4 regions of the Pantoea sp. X-Soil-ISGK-275 genome follow, and region 1 is predicted to be linked to each of the others. Evidence: predicted binding sites of a transcription regulator. Region 1 holds the regulator's gene; each other region holds the start of a gene.
What was found. The regulator LexA, encoded in region 1, represses DNA repair genes until DNA is damaged. The targets are predictions, from matches to a motif close to TNCTGTATGTACATACAGNA.
Positions count from the first base shown of each region.

Region 2: the regulator LexA is predicted to act here: its motif matches at 4,043-4,062, upstream of metR (HTH-type transcriptional regulator MetR).
Region 3: the regulator LexA is predicted to act here: its motif matches at 1,751-1,770, upstream of uvrB (excinuclease ABC subunit UvrB).
Region 4: the regulator LexA is predicted to act here: its motif matches at 1,605-1,624, upstream of sulA (SOS-induced cell division inhibitor SulA).

Region 1 covers NZ_AP035976.1:377,537-383,173, reverse strand. Annotated here, with positions in the region: gene AC6I8A_RS01700 (conjugal transfer protein TraF) at 1-816, opposite strand, end outside; gene zur (zinc uptake transcriptional repressor Zur) at 1,268-1,786, shown strand; gene AC6I8A_RS01690 (CsbD family protein) at 1,861-2,073, opposite strand; gene dinF (MATE family efflux transporter DinF) at 2,238-3,560, opposite strand; gene lexA (transcriptional repressor LexA) at 3,697-4,311, opposite strand; gene AC6I8A_RS01675 (diacylglycerol kinase) at 4,417-4,785, opposite strand; gene plsB (glycerol-3-phosphate 1-O-acyltransferase PlsB) at 4,913-5,637, shown strand, end outside.
Region 2 covers NZ_AP035976.1:231,298-236,934, forward strand. Annotated here, with positions in the region: gene glpT (glycerol-3-phosphate transporter) at 1-1,162, opposite strand, end outside; gene AC6I8A_RS01040 (carboxylate/amino acid/amine transporter) at 1,502-2,371, shown strand; gene AC6I8A_RS01045 (YehS family protein) at 2,505-2,984, opposite strand; gene metR (HTH-type transcriptional regulator MetR) at 3,078-4,010, opposite strand; gene metE (5-methyltetrahydropteroyltriglutamate--homocysteine S-methyltransferase) at 4,146-5,637, shown strand, end outside.
Region 3 covers NZ_AP035976.1:1,371,998-1,377,634, reverse strand. Annotated here, with positions in the region: gene uvrB (excinuclease ABC subunit UvrB) at 1-1,671, opposite strand, end outside; gene AC6I8A_RS06390 (ABC transporter ATP-binding protein) at 2,573-3,289, shown strand; gene bioD (dethiobiotin synthase) at 3,329-4,000, opposite strand; gene bioC (malonyl-ACP O-methyltransferase BioC) at 3,997-4,755, opposite strand; gene bioF (8-amino-7-oxononanoate synthase) at 4,739-5,637, opposite strand, start outside.
Region 4 covers NZ_AP035976.1:1,599,423-1,605,059, reverse strand. Annotated here, with positions in the region: gene yccS (YccS family putative transporter) at 1-799, shown strand, start outside; gene AC6I8A_RS07390 (TfoX/Sxy family DNA transformation protein) at 796-1,422, opposite strand; gene sulA (SOS-induced cell division inhibitor SulA) at 1,645-2,136, shown strand; gene ompA (porin OmpA) at 2,487-3,554, shown strand; gene matP (macrodomain Ter protein MatP) at 3,628-4,095, opposite strand; gene AC6I8A_RS07370 (AAA family ATPase) at 4,149-5,637, shown strand, end outside.

The DNA of each region.
Region 1 (5,637 bases):
ATCCACGTTGAAACCGGTATCGCTGCTGCGATAGCGGCTGCTGTTAATGTCGCTCTTGTCGTAGTTGTAGATACTCGCGGTGTAGTTATACAGCCAGGTTTTCTGTAGCTTTGGCGTCACGCCGATCGAAACAGGGTGGCCAGCAATCGAGAACTCATGCGCAACTGACACACCATAATCGGTGATCAAAGCCGCCAGCCCATTGGCGCTGGAGCGCAAGTTATTTTCATCACCCGGAACAGGAATTCTTGACCCATCGGCAACAGCGCGCAGGTAGGCAATATCGCTATCCGCTACGTTGGCGCGCACGTGCGCCGTGCCGTACGCCTTAGTGATGAAGGCAAAAGGTAAGGTTTCATTTGGAACGGTGACGGCCAGGGCTACGCCCGCCGTTGCGTTGGCTTTATTGCCGCGCAGATCGCTGAGCTGATTAGCCATATCGCCTGCTGCGGCCTTCAACTGCGGGTAACCATTGAGGTAATCGGCAAAGGTGAGGTTATCGATTACGTCCTGATAACGATCAACGGTATCAGTGATGTCATCGACACGGTCGATCAATTTGTCTTTATCAGTAACCTGTGCACCAGCTGAAGGAAAAATGATGCTGACGCTATCTTCAGGTTGCGCTTTGGTCATCAATGCTGGGTTAGCCAGCACTGCGGAACTCCAGGTGGAAGAGGCTACGCCGGTACCGCCCATCGCATCGTTACGCGCGTCATACCATGTACCTGCTGCCAGAGCTGAGGAAGAAAGAAATACTGCATTCAAAACAACAAGATAAGCTACTTTTTTGTGCCTGAATAATGTCTTCGCCATGAGCCTGCCATCACCTTTGAAATGTCGCTGAATCACTCACCGACTGAAAGTTTAGTTAGCCGCCATTCTGAACCCTGGCTAACGCTTCATTGCTGTGAATTAAAAGGAAATAGCACTGCTATTCGCAGAATTGGATGCGTAAGCACCATTCTGCTGTGTTTATATGCAGAAAAATTAACAGTGAATAAATTGATACCAGAAATTACTTAAGACCTTTTGAACCTTATACGCTAACCCGGTGAGTTGCAAAGCAAAATCCTTGTAGCCGTTGCGCTGTCTGGCTGGACGGATTTTTCAGACATAATGGTTGCAACAATGTTGTTGGGTAAACAGGAAGGATAATCGATTGATTGGTGGGAGTTTTCTGCAGGAGTTTAAGGAAAATAAGCAATCACAGCAGCGTAAAAATTTGTGTGATAAAATAACATCACCTGCAACCCGGAGAATGCTTATGTCAAACCTCACGCCAGAACAACTTCTTACCCAGGCTGAATCACTTTGCCTTGATCGCGGCGTGCGCCTCACCACTCAGCGCGCCGAAGTGCTGCGCTTGATGGCAGAGCAGAATGGTTCGATAAGCGCTTACGATTTGCTGGATCAGCTGCGTGTCAGTGAACCGCAAGCTAAACCGCCCACCATTTATCGCGCGCTGGATTTCCTGCTGGAACAGGGATTTATTCATCGCGTTGAGTCGAATAACAGCTATGTGGTTTGTCATCATTTTGATGAGCCGGCACATACTTCAGTGATGTTGGTGTGTGACGGTTGCGCGGCAGTGACTGAAAAACATGCTCATGGTGTGGAAAAGACCATTGCTGCGTTAGCGGATCAGGCGGGATTTTCTTTGCGTCATACCGTGATTGAGGCACATGGCCTGTGTGAGAGCTGCGCAGAAGTGGCGGCTTGCACGCATCATGAAAGCTGCGAGCATGATCATCAGGTTGAGGGAAAAAAACGGGTAAGAAAATAGAGAGGCACGTCCTTGTGCCGGGCCAATCACTACGCTAAATGATTGGCGGGTAGGAGCATCTTCCTCAGGGGCAATTACCAGCGGTAATCTTTATTGGTGCTTTCCCAGTCCTTAACTTCTTGTTCGGCCTGGTCTTTTGCATAACCGTAGCGTTCCTGGATTTTACCGACCAGCTGATCGCGTTTACCTTCGATCACCGTCATATCGTCATCGGTAAGCTTGCCCCACTTCTCTTTAAACTTACCTTTAAACTGCTTCCAGTTTCCGCTCGCTTCGTCTTTGTTCATAATAATCCTCCACTACATCCTGAGTGAGATAGATATATTGCCTGCTTAGCTGGCGATATACCCAGACAACGCGCTACTCATGTGCGCCGTATAAGGTAATTGTAGTAGCCGCTTCGCAGTTTGCAGAGAAATACAGATTAATCTGTAGGTTACGCTTCGCTTATTCAGGCGTTGAACCAGCTATTGCGCAGCCAGTGACCGCGCCAAATCAGCCACAGCGTCAGTCCGCGTAACGCCAGGAACACCGTCACTGCCAGCCATAAACCGTGATTGCCAAGCCATGGCAACGTGAGCAGCGCTAGACCGTAGCCGATTGCCGCTATCACCATGCTGTTGCGCATCTCACGACCGCGCGTCGCGCCGATAAACATGCCATCCAGCAAATAACACCAGACGCCAATCAGCGGCAGAATCACTTGCCAAATCAGATAGCGGTCGGCCATCTCGCGTAGCGCTTCCAGTGACGTCAGCATCGCCACAATTTGCGGACCGGTGAACGCATAAATCAGCGCAAAGATTGCTGCAACGAAGCAAGCCTGACGACAAGCCGCATGCCAAATCAGCAACAGCCGACTGCGATCTTTGGCCCCAACCGCTTCACCCGAACAGGCTTCAACCGCATAGGCAAAACCATCCAGCGCGTATGCGGTAAAAGTGAGAAACATCAACAGCACCGCATTGACCGCCACCACATCCGGGCCAATCCGCGCGCCAAGGATGGTGAGTGACGCGAAGCAAATTTGCAGCATCAAAGAACGCAGCATAATGTCGCGATTGAGGCGGAATAGCCGCGCCGCATCGCCACGCCAACTGCTTTTAAGCAGAGTAAAATGGATACCGCGCATGTTCAGCACGCGCGCCACCATCCACAAACCCACGCCCAGCGTGACATATTCTGCCAGCGCGGTGGCCGCCGCCGCGCCAGCCACACCCCAATGCAGTTTGAGTACGAACAGCAGATCAAGCAGGATATTCACCAGATTGCCGATGATCAGCAGCACCATCGGTGCGCGCGCATACTGCACGCCTAGCAGCCAGCCAAGAATCACCAAATTGGCTAAGGCTGCGGGGGCACTCAGCCAGCGAATCTCAATAAATATTTGCGCCTGCTGCTGCACTTCCGGGCTGCCGCCCATTAAAGCTGCCGCCAGGCTGCTTACCGGCGTTCGCAGCACCATAAACAGCACGCCAAAAACCAGGGCAATCAGCAGCGGTTGCGTTAAGGCGCGCGCCAGCGCGGTTTTGTCATTGGCGCCAAATGCCTGAGCGGTCAATCCGGTGGTGCTCATGCGCAGGAATAGCAGAAGCATAAAGATGAAGCTGGTCGCTGTTGTGCCCACGGCGACGCCACCGAGGTAAATCGGGCTATCGAGATGACCAATAACGGCGGTATCCACCACGCCCAGTAACGGGACGGTGATATTTGACAGGATCATCGGCAGCGCTAGCCGCCAGAGTGTTTTATCTGAAGAGGAAAACAGCTGCATCAGCCCATTCCGTTGTGTGCGGTAATCAGCGTAATGGCGCCAGCATGAGCCGCAGAAAGAGTCACAGAGAAGTAAAACAGCAGACTGCGGTCAGCGCAAATTCGCACCGCCGCAGTTGGGGAGGATCAGAAACTGATCAGAGCCACTCGCCGTTGCGTACAATCCCGACAGCTAAACCTTCAATGGTTAGCGACTGCTCACGGGTATCAACGACAATCGGCTGGAAATCGGTGTTTTCCGGCAGCAGATGGACAATCGCGCCCTGCTTTTTCCAGCGTTTCACGGTGACTTCATCATCAATGCGCGCCACGACAACCTGGCCGTTACGCACTTCCTGCGTTTTATGCACGGCTAACAGATCGCCATCCATAATGCCGATATCTTTCATCGACATGCCGCTCACGCGCAGCAGGAAATCGGCACTCGGTTTGAACAGATTCGCATCCACCTGATAGTGGGCTTCAATATGTTCCTGCGCCAGCAAGGGTTCACCGGCAGCGACGCGACCAATCAGCGGCAACCCTTCGCTTGGTTCTTCTTCCATTAGTAAACGAATCCCGCGCGATGCGCCGGAAACAATTTCAATTACGCCTTTACGCGCCAGCGCTTTCAGATGCTCTTCAGCAGCATTGGGCGAGCGAAAACCCAGTTGCGCAGCAATTTCCGCACGCGTTGGCGGCATGCCCGTCTGGTTAATATGGTCGCGAATCAGGTCATAGACCTGTTGCTGCCGTGCAGTTAACGCTTTCATCCCGCCCCCTGGTTGTTTATACAGTCGCTGTGAGTATATACAGGTATTCGCGAAATGAAAACCGTAACAGAGGGAAAAATCAGCGGTTTGATGAATCTGGAATCCCTATCTCAAATGCGTCCAGAGCAGCGCGATCCAGACGAACAGAGCCAGTAAGATAGTCAGCAATACGGCGGCCGATCCCATATCTTTGGCGCGGCCCGCGAGCGGATGTTGTTCCTGCCCGATGCGGTCGACCACCGCCTCGATAGCGCTATTAAGGATCTCAACGATGATAACCAGCACCACCGAGCCAATCATCAAGATGCGGGAGAGGGTATCTACATCCAGCCAGCACGCCACGAGAATGGCCACCAGCGCGGCAACGGCTTCCTGCCGAAATGCGGCTTCATGCTGCCATGCGGCACGTAGGCCCTGCCAGGAATAACCGGCTGCTTTCACTATTCTTATTAAACCGGTGACGTTATTTGCCATGTCTATGGAACCCTTGAACTATTTTGACGTCAATGTGTGGGCAGTTTGAGGCGGCAGAGCCACAGACCTTCGCTGCGCTTTCTGGTATGCTTGCCGCGCTTTGCTAACAAGAGGCTTAAAGTTGTCTATGTCAGGTTGGCGTAAACTCTATTACAAATTATTGAATTTACCACTCTCTATTTTGGTAAAAAGTAAGGTCATTCCGACCGATCCCGTTTCTGAACACGGGATCGATCCGACACGTCCGGTGATGTATGTTTTGCCTTATGATTCAAAGGCTGATCTGCTCACGCTGCGTGCTCAATGCCTGAAACATGATCTGCCCGATCCGCTGGCTCCGCTGGAGATCGATGGCACCCTGCTGCCGCGCCACGTGTTTATCCACGATGGCCCACGCGTGATTCCCTATTTCGTGGCCAATCCCGAATCGGTGAAGTTGTTCCACGATTATCTGGATTTGCACCGCAGCAACCCGCAACTCGACGTGCAAATGCTGCCGGTCGCGGTGATGTTTGGTCGCGCGCCGGGACGTGAAACATCCGGTGAATCCACGCCGCATCTGCGCGTGCTGAATGGCGTGCAGAAGTTCTTCGCCATTTTGTGGCACGGCCGCGACAGCTTTGTCCGCTTCTCGCAAACCGTTTCGCTACGCCAGATGGCGACCGAACACGGTACCGATAAGTCGATTGCGCAGAAGCTGGCTCGCGTGGCGCGCATTCATTTTGCCCGCCAACGTCTGGCTGCGGTCGGCCCGCGTCTGCCTGCACGTCAGGATCTCTTCAACAAGCTTTTACAGTCCAAAGCGATTGAAAAAGCGGTAGAAGATGAAGCACGCAGCAAAAAGATTTCGCA
Region 2 (5,637 bases), 150 kb from region 1:
TAAAGCCCGCTGCCGTTCCGGCCGCTTTTTTCGGCGCCAGCTCCAGCGCGTGCAAGCCAATCAACATCACCGGACCGTAAATCAGGAAGCCGATCACAATCATGCACAGCATGTCGATGCCTGGATTGCCTGGCGGGTTCAGCCAGTACACCACGGTGGCGATGGTCACCAGCGTCATAAAGAACACGCCGGTTGCGCCACGGTTGCCGCGGAACACTTTGTCCGACATCCAGCCGCACAGCAGCGTGCCGGGAATACCGGCATATTCATAGAAGAAGTAGGCCCACGAGGATTTATCCAGTGTGAAGTGCTTCACCTCTTTCAGGTAGGTCGGCGACCAGTCGAGAATGCCGTAACGCAGCAGGTACACAAACACGTTCGCCAGTGCGATGTACCACAGCAGCTTATTGGGCAGAATGTACTGCATGAAAATCTGCTTCGCCGTCAGCTCCTGCTCGTGCTCCTCGTTGTAATCCGGCGGATAATCATTCTTCCACGCTTCAATTGGCGGCAAACCGCAGGATTGCGGCGTGTCGCGCATCAAGGCAAAGGCGATAATGGCGATGAGAATGGCGCCAAACGCCGGCATATACAGCGCGGCTTTCCAGTCGTTAAACCACGCCATGCCAAGCAGGAACAGCAGCGGAGGAATACCGCCACCGACGTTATGCGCGCAGTTCCACACCGATACGATTCCGCCGCGCTCTTTCTGCGACCACCAGTGCACCATGGTACGCCCGCACGGCGGCCAGCCCATGCCCTGGAACCAACCGCACAGGAACAGCAGCACAAACATCACCATGATGCTGGAGGTGGCCCACGGCACGAACCCCATCACCAGCATCACCGCCGCAGCGAGAATTAATCCGGCGGGCAAAAATACGCGTGGATTCGAGCGGTCCGATACCGAACCCATAATGAATTTTGAGAATCCGTAAGCGATGGAAATGCCCGAGAGCGCAAAGCCGAGATCGCCGCGCGAAAAACCTTGTTCCACCAGATAAGGCATCGCCAGCGCAAAGTTCTTACGCACCAAATAGTAGGCGGCATAGCCAAAAAATATTCCCAGGAAAATTTGCCAGCGCAGGCGACGATAGAGTGGATCGACACGATCATCGGCCACTTGCGGGCGATGCGGTGCAGGTTTGAAGATACTCAACATGAGTGTGGCCCTCCAGGGCGCAATATAGTTATGGATTCCCAGCAGGTTGGGGCAAAAGCAACAGACGTTAAAAATGGAAAAGCGAAGTTTCCATTTCGCGCAAAGGATAGTGATGGTCACGCGCGGTTACTGTGACATGTGACACATATGTTACAGTTTTATGACATTAGAGAGCGATAAAAACCAGGAAATGTTGTATTTCGCGCATTTTTATCCAGGCGAATAGGCGATCAGTTAAAACTAATTGTCGTCATTTTGTACAATCGTAAACCAGATAGTTCACGCCAATCGCGACAGTTTGTTTACACTAACGCCACTGTTCATTTTGAGATCGTTACCGTGCCGTTACTGATCGTTACCACCATTCTGTGGGCTTTTTCCTTCAGTTTAATCGGGGAATACCTCGCAGGTCAGGTGGATTCCTGGTTCTCTGTGTTAATGCGTCTGGCGCTCGCCGCCATCGTCTTCTTGCCGTTCCTGCGCTGGCGCGGATATCGTGCTTCCACCATCCTGCTGTATATGCTGGTGGGCATGCTGCAGCTCGGCATCATGTACCTGCTGAGCTTTGAAGCCTATCTCTATCTGAGCGTGACCGAATTCCTGCTGTTCACTGTGATGACGCCGCTGTACGTCACGCTGATCTACGATTTGCTCAGCCGACGTCCGCTGCGTATCGGCTATGCTTTCAGCGCATTGCTGGCGGTCATTGGTGCGGCGATTATTCGTTACGACAAAGTCAGCGATCATTTCTGGTTCGGCTTGCTGCTGGTGCAGGCGGCAAATATCTGCTTCGCCATCGGCATGGTGGGCTACAAGCGTCTGCAGGAAACCCGTCCGATGCCGCAGCACACCGCGTTTTCGTGGTTCTATCTGGGCGCAGTGATCATCGCGGTAATCGCGTGGAGCTTGTGGGGCAATCCGAACAAACTGCCCACCACCTCGCTGCAGTGGGGCATTCTGGTGTGGCTGGGCGTGGCGGCTTCAGGATTGGGCTACTTCATGTGGAACTACGGTGCGACGCAGGTGGATGCTGGCACGTTGGGTATTATGAACAACATGCATGTGCCTGCTGGCTTGCTGGTGAATCTGGCGATCTGGCAGGAGAAACCGCATTGGCCAAGTTTTATCGCCGGTGCCGCCGTGATTTTTGCATCCCTGTACGTACATAAACGCTGGGTGCTCGGCAAGACCACCAAAAGCCACGCCTAGGCCGAAAGGGAGGGGATAGCGCGGCAGAGAAGCAAAGCATCCGAGCCATGGATGGCGAGGCTGATCCACAGGGAAGTGGTTACTCTTTGCGATCTGCCGCGCTATCCCTGACCCGGCTCGAACAAAGAAGCGATTACGCTTTCTTAGCCGGACCGGGACGATGAATCATCGTCAAACCTTTCAGGAAATTACGCAGAATCTGGTCACCGCATTCGCGGAAATTCTTATGGTCTGGATTGCGGAAAATCGCGCCAACCTCAGCCTGTGAAATCTTAAAGTTCGCTTTCAGCAGCACATCCGGGATATCGGTGGTCTTCAGCTCAAACGCGATACGCAATTTCTTCATGAAAATGTTGTTATTCATGCGGCGCTCAATCGAAGGCGCGGGCGCATCTTCACTCTTACCGCGACGGTAAAAAATCAGACCGTTGAGGAAATAACCCATCAACACATCCGGCAGCTTACGAAACGCAGCATCGTCATCCTTCTTCATCCACGCCTGCACGTCTTCCAGCGGCACTTCACTCCCCGCTAAGGCAAAAATCTCCACCACTTTGCTATCGCTCAAATCAAGCATATAGCGCACGCTGCGCAGAACATCGTTACTCATCATGGTGAAACTCTCTTGGTCGCGGGTTGAGGCGGCGCATTATAGAGCAGGCGGGACAGGGATAACAGCGCGGGCGACCTTCGCCGCCCAACAACATCAGGATGAGAGGGTTTGCAGTGAGCCGGGACGCGCGGCATCGCGCACGAAGGGCAGATGTTCACAGGCGTGCTGACGGGCAAACCGCACAAAGGCTTCCATCACCGGCTGACGCTGCTCGCCTTCGCGTACGGCGGCATACAGGCGGCTCCACAGGCCATCACCCAAAGTCTTGGTCACCACCAAACCTTGCTGCTCAAAATTCTCGACCACCCAATGTGGCAGCGCGGCGATGCCCATGCGTGCCGACACCATTTGAATCAGTAACAGCGTATTGTCCACGCTCTTCAAAGCCGGGCTTACGCCCGCAGGCTGCAGGAAATGGCGCCACACATCTAAACGCTGACGCTGAACCGGATAGATCATCAATACCTCATCGGCCATATCTTCCGGGGAAATATGCTCAAGCTGCGCCAATGGATGATCCGGTGCCATCACCAAACGCACTTCAAAATCGAACATCGGTGAATAGAACAATCCGCTGCGCGGCAGAATATCGGAGGTCAACACCACATCCAACTCGCCCTGCTGCAATGCGGGTTGCGGATCAAAGGTCACACCGGATTTGAAATCCATCACTACCTGCGGCCAGCTCTGGCGGAAATTATTCAGCGCAGGCGTCAGCCACTGAATACAGCTGTGACACTCAATGGCGATACGCAACGTGGCCTGATGCGGCTCATGACACGCCTGCAAAGCCTGTTGAATCTGCGGCAAAACCTGCTCGGCCAACTGCAGCAAAATCTCTCCCTGCGGCGTAAAACGCAGCGGCTGGCTTTTGCGCACAAACAGACGAAAGCCCAGCCGCTGCTCCAGATCGCTGAACTGGTGAGACAACGCCGATTGCGTCTGATGAAGCTGTGAGGCGGCGGCGGCTAACGAGCCGGTGTTCCGTAACGCCTGCAGCGTCCGCAGGTGTTTGAGTTCGATCATGAGAATCCTTCACATCGAGATTGAACAAATTGCGCTTGAGGAACATACAGTACCCGCAGATTATGGCGGTGTAAACATCTGGACGGCTAAACATCTCTGCACCCTACTCAGTTAAGAATATCTGGAGAACAGAAAATGACCATTCTGAACCACACTCTCGGTTTCCCTCGCGTTGGATTGCGTCGTGAATTGAAAAAAGCACAGGAAAGCTACTGGGCAGGTAAAAGCTCACAGGAAGAGCTGCTGGCGGTGGGGCGCGAACTGCGCGCCCGTCACTGGCAACAGCAGAAAGAGGCGGGAGTCGATCTGTTGCCGGTCGGTGATTTTGCCTGGTACGATCACGTGCTGACAACCAGCCTGCTGCTGGGTAACGTGCCCGCACGCCACCAGAACAAAGATGGATCCGTTGATCTCGACACGCTGTTCCGTCTTGGTCGTGGCCGCGCACCAAGCGGTACACCGGCGGCAGCGGCGGAAATGACTAAATGGTTCAACACCAACTATCACTATATGGTGCCGGAATTCACGCAAGGCCAGCAGTTCAAACTGACCTGGACCCAACTGCTGGATGAAGTCGACGAAGCGCTGGCGCTCGGCCACAAGATTAAACCGGTGCTACTCGGCCCGGTTACCTATCTGTGGCTGGGTAAAGTGAAAGGTGTGCCTTTCGATCGCCTGTCATTGCTCAAAGACATTCTTCCGGTTTACCAACAGGTGCTGGCGGAACTGAAAAAACGCGGCATCGAATGGGTACAAATCGACGAACCTGCACTGGCGCTGGAATTGCCGCAGGCGTGGCGCGATGCATACAAACCGGCTTACGACGCGCTGCAGGGTGAAAGCAAACTGCTGCTCACCACCTATTTCGACAGCATCGGCCAGAACCTCGACGTGATCAAAGCGCTGCCGGTGCAAGGCTTGCACGTTGACCTGGTGCACGGCAAAGACGATATCCAGCAGCTTAATGGGCAGATCCCGGCAGATTGGCTGCTTTCTGTCGGCGTGATCAACGGCCGTAACGTGTGGCGCGCGGATCTCAGCAGCTGGTTTGAACGTCTGCAGCCGCTGGTGGGCCAGCGTCAACAATTGTGGATCGGATCATCTTGTTCGCTGCTGCACAGCCCAATCGATCTCAGCGTGGAAACGCGCCTCGATGAAGAGGTGAAAAGCTGGTTCGCCTTTGCCCTGCAGAAGTGTGCGGAGCTTGCACTGCTGAGTCAGGCGCTGAACAACAACGATGCCACTTCGCTGGTGGAGTGGAGCGCACCGATTCGTGCGCGTGCCAACTCCACGCGCGTGCATAATGCCGCAGTCGGCGAGCGTCTGGCGAAAATCCAGGCCAAAGATGTTGAACGTACCAGTAACTACACAGAACGTGCCAAAGCGCAGCGTAACCGCTTCAACCTGCCAGCATGGCCGACCACCACCATCGGTTCATTCCCGCAAACTACCGAAATTCGCGGCCTACGTCTCGACTTTAAAAAAGGCAACATTGATGGCGGTAACTACCGTACCGGCATCGCCGAACACATCAAACAGGCGATTGTTGAGCAGGAACGTTTGGGCCTCGATGTGCTGGTGCACGGAGAAGCAGAACGTAACGACATGGTGGAATACTTCGGCGAGA
Region 3 (5,637 bases), 990 kb from region 1:
GATTTTGTCGGCGTAGAGAATCGCCCGGCCGTTGATGTTACGTGCGGCGCGGCCAATGGTCTGAATCAGCGAACGCTCGGAACGCAGGAAGCCCTCTTTATCGGCATCAAGAATTGCTACCAGCGACACTTCCGGCATATCCAGGCCTTCTCGCAGCAAGTTGATGCCGACCAGCACATCAAATTCGCCGAGCCGTAAATCGCGGATGATCTCCATACGTTCTACGGTATCGATATCCGAGTGCAGATAGCGTACCTTCTCGCCGTGCTCCACAAGGTATTCGGTGAGATCTTCCGCCATACGCTTGGTCAGTACCGTCACCAGCACGCGCTCGTTGATTTCGACACGCTTGCGGATTTCCGACAGCAAATCGTCAACCTGCGTCGCCACCGGACGCACTTCCAGCACCGGATCCAGCAAGCCAGTTGGGCGCACCAGCTGATCAATCACTTCGCTGCCCGATTTTTCCAGCTCGTAATTGCCCGGCGTGGCCGACACATAAATGGTTTGCGGCGCGGCCGCTTCAAACTCTTCAAACTTCATCGGGCGGTTATCCAGCGCCGACGGCAGGCGGAAGCCGTATTCCACTAGCGTCTCTTTACGCGCGCGGTCACCACGATACATGCCGCCAATCTGCGGAATAGTAACGTGCGATTCGTCGACCACCAGCAAACCATCCGCCGGTAAATAGTCAAACAAAGTCGGCGGCGGCTCGCCCGGTCCGCGCCCGGAGAGATAGCGTGAGTAGTTTTCGATACCGGAGCAGTAACCCAACTCGTTCATCATCTCAAGATCGAACTGCGTGCGCTGGGAAATACGCTGCTCCTCCAGCAGCTTATTGTTCTCCAGTAGCACTTTGCGGCGCACCACCAGCTCATCTTTGATCTCTTCCATCGCCTTAAGAATGCGCTCACGCGGCGTCACGTAGTGCGTTTTTGGATAGACGGTAAAGCGCGGAATCACCGAATCAATTTGCCCGGTGAGCGGATCAAACAGCGACAGCCGCTCAACTTCTTCATCAAACAGTTCAATACGCAGCGCAATGTCGTCCGATTCGGCCGGGAATACATCGATCACTTCGCCGCGCACGCGGAAGGTGCCGCGCTGGAAGGCTTGATCGTTGCGGGTATATTGCAGTTCCGCCAGGCGACGCAGAATGCTGCGCTGATCGATAATCATGCCGCGCGTCAGGTGCAGCATCATTTTCAGGTAGAGATCGGGATCGCCCAGACCGTAGATCGCCGAAACAGATGCCACCACAATCACATCACGACGCTCCAGCAGCGCTTTGGTCGCCGACAGACGCATCTGCTCAATGTGCTCATTCACCGAGGCATCTTTCTCAATAAAGGTGTCAGAACTCGGCACATAGGCTTCAGGCTGGTAGTAATCGTAATAAGAGACGAAAAACTCCACTGCGTTATCCGGGAAAAACTCTTTCATCTCGCCGTAGAGCTGCGCCGCCAGGGTTTTGTTCGGTGCCAGCACCATGGTCGGGCGGTTAAGGTCGGCAATCACGTTCGCCACGGTAAACGTTTTACCCGAGCCCGTCACGCCCAACAGCGTTTGATGCGCGAGTCCATCTTCCAGCCCCTCTTCGAGACGGCGAATCGCCTCAGGTTGATCGCCTGAAGGCTTGAAAGCGGAGTTGAGTTTAAAGACTTTGCTCATGTTTTAGCGGTTCCAGCAGATGAAGTCGGCGGGCAGGCTGCTAATTCTACTCTGCTATGGCGAATTTGCCAGAAAAAAATACTGGACATAATTACAGTAACCTTGCACGATAATGGAATCTGAAGCGGATTTTCTTCAGTGCAATTTAAGCGGCAGCCAGCAAGCGCTTGTTGCGCAATGTTATCCCCAAGCGGAGGACGCTTTTAACATTTGTCAATAGAGTGTCATTAAATTGCAGTCCGATGACAAGCCAGATAATTCGCATGCTTGATTTTAACTAACCTACTGTTTTTACTGACATTGACTCAAAAGCCCAGTTTCTCATCATAATGTATGAAGGCCGCGAATTTACTCGCTTGCACACGGTTTTCAGTCGCTAATGCACAAGGTTATCCACAGTAATGGTGGATAAGTGAATCCAGCCCCGAGCCCATCGGCTGTGTATAATTTTCTCCCGCCCATTCTTAAGCGCGAAAAAAAATTTTTTCGCATTTATTTTTCTCCTCCTGCGTGTCGCATTAACCCTTCTTTTTCCCGGTTTACCTCTCCTTACCTGGAGAAAAGCCAGCCTTAAGGCCATTTATTTCCCCGGTTATTGCCTTACGAACGATCAAATGCACCAGAAACGTTAAGCCGTTAGCACCGTCAAAGTGCAGCTCATTTATCACCGCCGGCAATTGTTAAGTATTTCTCAACTTTTAGCGGTTGATTTGTCAGGTTTGCGACGCAGAACGGCCTGAATTCCTAACCTGGCCTGGGAATTGCAGTGTTTGCTATATGGAGTGACGAGTCCATATCGGCGCTTGCCGACGACAGCGGTGTCCATCAATCGTGCACGACTGTATGCCAGACGACACAGAGCGGGAGCATTCAGGCTAATAATCTGGAAGGAGGATGTCAGATGCTGAGTTTACGTTCGGTGAATCAGTTTTACGGTCAAAATCACATTCTGTGGGATGTGGATCTCGATCTGCCGCCGGGCACCTGCACCGGTGTGCTGGGCAGCCCCGGCATGGGCAAAACCACGTTGGTGAACTGCATTATGGGCCGCCTGCCGATTAACAGCGGCTCAATGACCTGGCAGGAAGATGGCGCGCCGCCGGAAGATTTGCTGCTGCAACCGGCCGAGCTGCGCGCGCGCACCGGCATTGGTTACGTGCCGCAAGGACGGCATATTTTCTCGCAGATGAGCGTGGAGGATAACCTGCTGATCGCCCTGATGGCGGCGCAGGACGATCGTAGCCGCGCTATTCCGGAAATGGTATTTGATCTGTTTCCGGCGCTCTATTCATTGCGCCATCAGCGCAGCGGCGAGTTGCCGATGGAGCAACAGCAACATTTGGCACTGGCGCGCGCGCTGGTGCTGCAACCCAAGCTGGTGATTCTGGATGAGCCAACGGAAGGGATGTCGCCGTGGCTGGAAGAGGAGATGGGCAATCTGATTCGTCGGCTAAACCGTGAGTATGGTTTAACCATTCTGCTGCTGGAGCAGCACGTGTCGTTTGTGCGCCGCGTCGCCGATTATTTCTTGCTGCTGCATCGCGGACGTAACGTGGCGCATGGCAAAGTGGCGCAGCTGGATGATTTGACGGTGAATAAGTGGCTGACCGCGACGTGACGATGTAGCCAGGTCGCCATGAATGGCGACCTGGGTTATTTATTGCGGCAACCTCAAATAACGCCCACATTCGGCCTGCTCGGCCTCATCGCTAAGGTGCGGAATCTCACCAAGGAACGGCGCATCAATGCGCTGACGCAGCGTAGCCATATACTCCTGATGGCGTTTGCCGGGCGGTTGAATATCATTGGCAATCCAGCCCGCAAGGCGCAATCCGCGCGCTTTAACCGCTTCGGCGGTGAGCATCGCATGGTTGATGCAACCCAGTTTCACGCCCACCACCAGTATTACCGGCAACTGCTCGGCTTCCACCCAATCGGCGTACGTTTGCGTTTCCGACAGCGGCGTAAACCATCCGCCTGCGCCTTCAACTAGCACCCATTCCGCCTGCTGCTCTAGCGCGCGCAAGCCTGCTGAAAGCGTGGAAAAAGTAATCGGTCTGCCCTCTTCCGCGCTAATGATATGCGGCGAGGTCGGCTCAACAAACGCCAGCGGGTTCACCTGCTCATAGCTTAACGGCAGGCTGCTGTAGCGCTGTAACGCCAGCGCGTCGCTGTTGCGGATGCCTTGCGGCGTGATCTCGCAGCCGGAAGCCACCGGCTTGTAGCCTGCGGTGCGTAAACTGGCGGCGCTCGCCGCCTGCAGCAGCGCGCCGCTGGCCACTGTTTTGCCCACTTCGGTATCGGTTCCGGTAATAAACCAGCGTGTCATTTGCTTAAAACTCCATACATCAGGTGATAACTCAGGCGATAACCCGCCTCGTCCTGCGGCCAGTGCTGCTCAAGTTGTGCCAGCTGAGCGCGCGTCAGTACGCTGGCGCCGCGTCCGTCGTGCAAATGCGTGGCACCAATGCCTTTCAGCGAGCGCATGGCGCTGAGCGCACTGGGAAAATGCAGCGTGATAACCTGCTGCTGCTGCTTAGCGATCGGCAGCGTCGCGGTGGCCGTGTCAAACTGCGCGGCGCTGAGGAAACGATTGGCGTGCTGACGACCATCCAGTTTTGCCCACGCGAGATGCACTTCGTGCAGCGATCCGTCGAGCAGCGTGGAAAACAGCACCGTGCCGCCTGGCCGCGTGACGCGTAAAAACTGCAGCAGCGCGGTGTGCAAGTCGCTGCTCCACTGCACCGCCAGATTGCTCCACACGCCGTCAACGCTGGCATCTGGTAGCGGCACCGCATCAATATCGCCCAGCAGATAGTGCTGCGCCGATTGCTGATCGCGCGCGGTTTGCAACATGTTGGGCGACAGATCAAGCGCCGTCAGCGTGCGCCCGCGATCGCGCCAATAGCGGCTATACCAGCCGGTGCCGCAACCAGCATCCAGCAGGTGCGGGCCAAAACCGGCGGGCGCCAGCGCCAGCAGCGCATCACCGCTCAGCCGCTGTAACTGCGCGTGCTGCTCGTAATGCGCAGCCGCACGACCAAAGGCGTTTGCCACGGCCTGCTTGTTAACCTGCAGCGTCATACAGCGCCTCCAGCAGACGATCAATATCATCGGTATGATGCGCAGCGGTGAGCGTGATGCGTAGCCGCGCGGTGCCCGGCGGCACGGTCGGTGGACGAATGGCGCTGACCCAGCAGCCGGCCTGCGCCAGCCGCTGCGACAACGCCAGCGCCGCGCTGTTTTCGCCAACGATCAGCGGCTGGATGGCGCTTGCAGAGGCACCTAATTGCCATGGCAAATCGGCGGCGCCCGCACGGAAACGCGCGATGTGGCTGTGCAGTTTTTCACGCAGCGCATCGCCTTGTTGAATCTGCCGCAGTGCCGCCAGCAACGCGTAGCACTGCGCCGGTGGCATCGCGGTGGAGTAGATCAGATGGCGTGAAAACTGCTCGACGTAATCGGCAGTGGCGTCATCGCACAGCAGCGCCGCGCCGCTGACGCCAAACCCTTTGCCGAAGGTGACAATCAGCAGTTCCGGTTTGACCTGCTGCTGCCAGCAGCTGCCGCGCCCTTGCGCACCGGTGACGCCAATGCCGTGCGCATCATCCACCAGCAGCCAGCCGTTGCCGCGCCGCGTCTGTTCGGCAATCTCGGCCAGCGGTGCGCTGTCGCCATCCATGCTAAACACGCCCTCGGTCACCACCAGCGTGCCGCCATCCGACGGCGTTGCCAGCAGCTTCGCCAGACTTTCCGGCTGATTGTGGGCAAAACGACGCAGGCTGGCTGGGCTGTGGCTGGCGGCATCCAGCAGTGAAGCATGCGCCAGCTTATCGGCGAAGATGCGATCCTGCTTTTCCGCCAGCAGATGGATCACCGCCTGATTGGCGGCAAATCCCGAAATGAACAGCAGCGCGCGCGAATAGCCCAGCCAGTCCGCCAGCTCCGCTTCGAGCTGCGCATGAT
Region 4 (5,637 bases), 1.2 Mb from region 1:
TACCTTAGCCGGCATTGCCATCGGCCTGCCGGTATTGTGGCTGGTGCCCTCGATTGAAGGCCAGTTGGTGCTGATTGTACTGAGCGGCGTGCTGTTCTTCGCCTTCCGCCAGATTCAGTATGCGCAAGCCACTTTGTTTATCACTTTGCTGGTTCTGCTGTGCTTCAACTTGCTGGGCGAAGGATTTGAAGTGGCGCTGCCGCGCGTGGTGGATACCTTACTGGGCTGCGGACTGGCGTGGCTGGCCGTGGCCTTTGTCTGGCCAGACTGGCGTTTTCGCAAAATCACTGCTGTTGCCGATCGCACACTGAATGCCAACTGCCGCTATCTGGATGCGATTATGGAGCAATATCACCAAGGCAAAGACAATCGTCTCGCTTATCGCGTGGCACGCCGCGATGCGCATAATGCCGATGCCGAGCTGGCGTCAGTGGTGTCAAACATCAGTGGTGAACTCAAGCTACAACAGCCGCTACGTGAGAATGCGTTTCGACTGTTATGTCTGAACCACTCCTTCCTCAGCTATATCTCCGCACTGGGAGCGCACCGCGCACATCTCGCGGATACTACTTTACTGAACTTACTGGATGACGCAGTCTGCTTCATTGAAGATGTGCTGCAGATCGACCGGGTTACGGATACTCAAGCCACTGAGATGCAGCAGGCGCTAATGCAGCGCATGAACGAGATGAAAAACAGCCCGGATACACGCGCACCATTAGTGATTCAGCAATTGGGCTTGTTAGTCGCGCTGCTGCCTGAAATTGCCCGTCTACGCCGTACTCTCATCAATGACTAAAGCGATTGATGCTCCGCCGCGTGCTGGCGGAGCATTTTTAGATACCAGGTGTAAAGCTCTTGCCTGATGGCGCTGGGTAACGCCGCTTCATGATGTCCTGATATTGCACCTTCCAGCGCCAACAGCGTTTTTAACCCAATGTGCTTATTCACCGCGCGTAGTTTCAGCCAGCTTTGTCGCGAGCCTGTTTCACACAGCAATTGCACCGAACTGATCCCTACCTTATGCAGCATCAGCTCCAATCGCAGGCTTAAATTCGGCAGATCTTTCAAACGCAGCGAGACAAGTCTGGTCGCTGCTTCGTCCTGTGCGGCACGCAGAGAACATGCTGACAGCTGCAATAACTGTTCAGGGTTTTGCCACAATTGCGTATCCACTTTGAAGTAGCTCAGTGTCACCGGCACGCCACGCTTACGGTACACTAGCGGTTCCAGTGAACGCTGTGCGTTATAGACGTGAAGCGCCTCGCTAGCTCGAAGATAGAGTGCATCCTCATTGATATACGCAAAAATCACCTTCTCAACAGTCAGTGCATAACCACCAAATTGCGTGCGCGATTCAATTTTACCTAATGCCGCCAACTGCGCTTTCGATTGTTCAACTACCGGGTTATATCTCTTCATAACGCCCCCTTCAATGGATTCCATGCGCGGGAAATTTCCTATAAAAGCTCGCAGATTCATCTGGTTAGAAGATAAAAAAAACGATTTAGCTGTTCAATGAATAAAAGCAGACGGGAGGTATCTTGTGCAGAAATTGCGAGGCGTTTTCAGAAATTGAGGTTGATCTTTATCCAGGAAGCCATTACTGTACATCCATACAGTTCATTACTGAGTGATTAAATTATGCGTACTCATTTCTCTGGCTCTGCTGACCGTTCACATCGTTTCGCTTCATCCAGCTTAGCGCAACCTTCGCTGGGTGGAATCACTGAACTGCGCTCCAGCGAACAACCTGGAATGATGCAACTTATACTGCTGCCGGTACTGAAACAGCTGAGCGAGCAATCGCGCTGGCAGCTGTGGCTCACTCCAGCGCATAAGTTGAATCGTAGCTGGATGCAGCAGTCAGGATTGCCGTTAGAAAAGAGTATGCATATCACCGAATCTGAGCGTTTTAACACCGTGGAAAGTATGGTGAAGGCATTACGTACAGGCAATTACAGCGTGGTTCTAGCCTGGATTCCGTACGAATTGAGCGATGAAGAGCGTCTAGAATTGGAAAAAGCCGCGGCAGAAGGTGAAGCACTCGGTCTGATTTTGCGTCCGCAGGGAGGTCAATACGCCCCTTCCAGACAACCTAACTCCGCAAAAATTCCGTCTGAATTGTTTCATTAAGTAAATTCCAGGAATTTTCTCAGCATTTTTTTTGCATAAGTTGCATCTAAGCTACTGATTCTTTTCCCGCCAGCTATGACAATGGCTTAGACGCTTTTTTGTTTTCTAATACCGAAGATTTAGCCAGGTGATTTGTTAAAATGTGTGTATAAATCGCTGTTTTTTTGCTGCCCGGCGTCACATCATACTTGTAAGTTTCCAATCTCGTTGTAGACTTTAGCTCGCCAGGGTGCTCAATAACCTCCGTTTTTTCGGTAGAGTCAAAAGCGAGCGTTTAGACCCGGCGAAGGATTAACACAAAGAGCAACCTTTTTGCTCATTGCCTATTTGGATGATAACGAGGCGCAAAAATGAAAAAGACAGCTATCGCAATTGCAGTGGCACTGGCTGGCTTCGCTACCGTAGCGCAGGCCGCACCTAAAGATAACACCTGGTATACCGGTGCTAAACTGGGCTGGTCTCAGTATCACGATACTGGTTACTACGGTAACGGTTACGCGAACAACGACGGTCCAACTCACGAATCACAGCTGGGTGCTGGTGCATTCGCTGGTTACCAAGCTAACCCGTACCTGGGCTTCGAGCTGGGCTACGACTGGTTGGGCCGTATGCCTAACAAAGGCAACGTGACCAATGGCGCGTTCAAAGCACAAGGCGTTCAGCTGGCTGCTAAACTAAGCTACCCAATCACCGAAGACTTCGATGTCTACACCCGTCTGGGTGGTATGGTATGGCGCGCAGACTCTACTCAGAACACCGATGGCGTTCGTCACAGCGACCACGACACCGGCGTTTCTCCGCTGGCTGCTGTTGGTGTTGAATATGCGCTGACCAAAAACTGGGCGACTCGCCTGGACTATCAGTGGGTTAACAACATCGGTGACGCAGGTACCGTTGGTACACGTCCAGACAACAGCATGCTGAGCGTCGGCGTTTCTTACCGTTTCGGTCAGGAAGATGATGCAGCGCCAGTTGTCGCTCCGGCTCCAGCTCCAGCGCCAGTTGTTGAAACCAAGCGTTTCACTCTGAAGTCTGACGTTCTGTTCACCTTCAACAAGGCAACTCTGAAGCCAGAAGGTCAGCAGGCTCTGGACCAGCTGTACAGCCAGCTGAGCTCAATGGATCCGAAAGACGGTTCTGTTGTAGTACTGGGCTTCACCGATCGCATCGGTTCAGAGCAGTACAACCAGAAACTGTCTGAGAAACGCGCTCAGTCTGTAGTTGATTACCTGGTATCTAAAGGTATCCCTTCTAACAAGATCTCTGCACGCGGTATGGGCAAATCTAACCCAGTTACTGGCAACACCTGTGACAGCGTGAAAGGCCGCAATGCCCTGATCGACTGCCTGGCGCCAGACCGTCGCGTTGAAATCGACGTGAAAGGTATCAAAGACGTTGTAACTCAGCCACAGGCTTAAGTTATCACGCAGTAAAAAACCCCGCTTAGGCGGGGTTTTTTTATGGCTGAATGTAATGAGAACGAAAAGAACTCTACTCTTTTTCCGAACCACCATTCCTAAGGATCGCCCGAAGATCTTGTTTCAGCGTAGACATCTGGCTGGCATACTTCTCTTTGCGTTCAGCATCTTCAATCAACTGGACGATAGTTTCTGACAGCGTATTACTGCGACGCTGCGCCAATCCCGCCAGTCGCTGCCACACCAGATATTCCAGATCGATCGATTTCTTACGCGTATGTTGATGCTCGGCATTAAAGTGACGCTTACGGCGCGCACGTATCGTCTGCTTGAGACGATTCTCCAAATCAGGATGAATGTGCTGGGCGATCCACTCGTTAACCTCAACCGGGCTGTTTTCCATCGATAGCAGCGTATCAACCGCAGCTTGCGCCGCGCTAAGCTCAAGATGACGGGTGATCAGTTCACCCTCCCGATGCTTTTTCACCAGGTATTTCCACTTCCATCCACTTTCAAGATTTTCGAGTTGCTGGTATTTCATCGGAATCTCATCGTGATCACGTAACAAACTAAGAATAACAGCTTTTTTCCTGGATGCAGCAAGGAAAAACATGTTGCAGCCGTCACAATCCGGGCCGGAACTCCGCCGTGATTAACCGGGTTGATTCCTGTATAATCGCGCTTTTCCTAAATCAGACTAATGCGAATATTTTGACCAGCACTCAAATTACGTGGCAAGCCCTGCAGCCGGATAGCGACCGCTACCAATCCATTTTCTCGAACGTCTCACTGGAAGATTGCGATAGTCTTGCCGCGGTTCAGCCGCGTCTGCTGAATGCGCTGGCGCATTTGCATCATCAAACCCTGGGTTTCCCACTGCTGCTGTTGCGCAGTCAGGAAAACAGCGATTACCTGGCCTGCATCGCCGATGCAGCGCAACGTTTCCAGCCGGATGAGATTGCTCTCTACGGTGGTGACTATCATGTGATGGGCGATAACGTTAGCCTGCTCGCGCCAACCGATATCAATCGCCCGTTCACCAGCCAGGGCGGCGTGCATTTCGCCGACTGGATTGAAGCTGAGCAACTGTTCGGTTGCGTACGTCAATATAAAGACCGTGTGCAGCCTGAACCGGGCCTACTGCATCGCGCCAATGGCGGCACGTTAATACTTGCGGTCAATACTTTGCTGGCACAGCCGCTGTTGTGGCTGCGTCTGCGTAAGTGCATTGAGCAAGGTCGCTTCGATTGGTATTCACAGGATGAGCGTCAACCGCTGCCCGTCGCCATTCCCTCGCTACCGCTGCAACTGCGTCTGGTACTGTGTGGCGACCGTGATGCACTGGCCGCCTTCCAGGAAATGGACGTCGAAGTTCATGAGATGGCGCTGTACAGCGAATTTGAAGAGAGCTTACAGATTCTCGACGAAGACGACATGACTTCATGGTGCCAGTGGACGCTAACACAAGCTGAACAAGCTGGGTTAGCCCAGCCTGAAGCGGATTTCTGGCCATTGTTGATCACCGAAGCGGCACGCATGACCGGTGATCAAGACACCTTACCGCTTTGCCCACGCTGGCTTCGTCGTCAACTACAGGAAACGGCGCTGCATGGCGACAGCATCAATGCCGAAGCGTTGAAAGAAGCACTGGAAGCACGCCAGTGGCGTGAAGGCTTCCTCGCCGATCGCATGCGCGATGAAATCCTGCTTAATCAGATCATGATTGAGACTGAAGGCGAAGTGGTCGGCCAAATCAATGGCCTTTCGGTGGTTGAGTTCCCGGGTCATCCGCGTCCGTGGGGCGAACCTTCACGCATTACCTGTGTGGTACATCCCGGCGATGGCGAATTCACCGATGTAGAGCGCAAAGCTGAGTTAGGTGGCAACATTCATGCAAAAGGCATGATGATCATGCAAGCCTATCTGATTGCCGAACTGGAGCTGGAGCAACAGTTACCCTTCTCGGCTTCGCTGGTGTTTGAACAATCCTATTCTGAAGTGGATGGCGACAGCGCCTCGCTGGCCGAGCTGTGTGCGTTAATCAGCGCGCTGGCTAATCAACCGGTTAATCAGCAGATTGCGG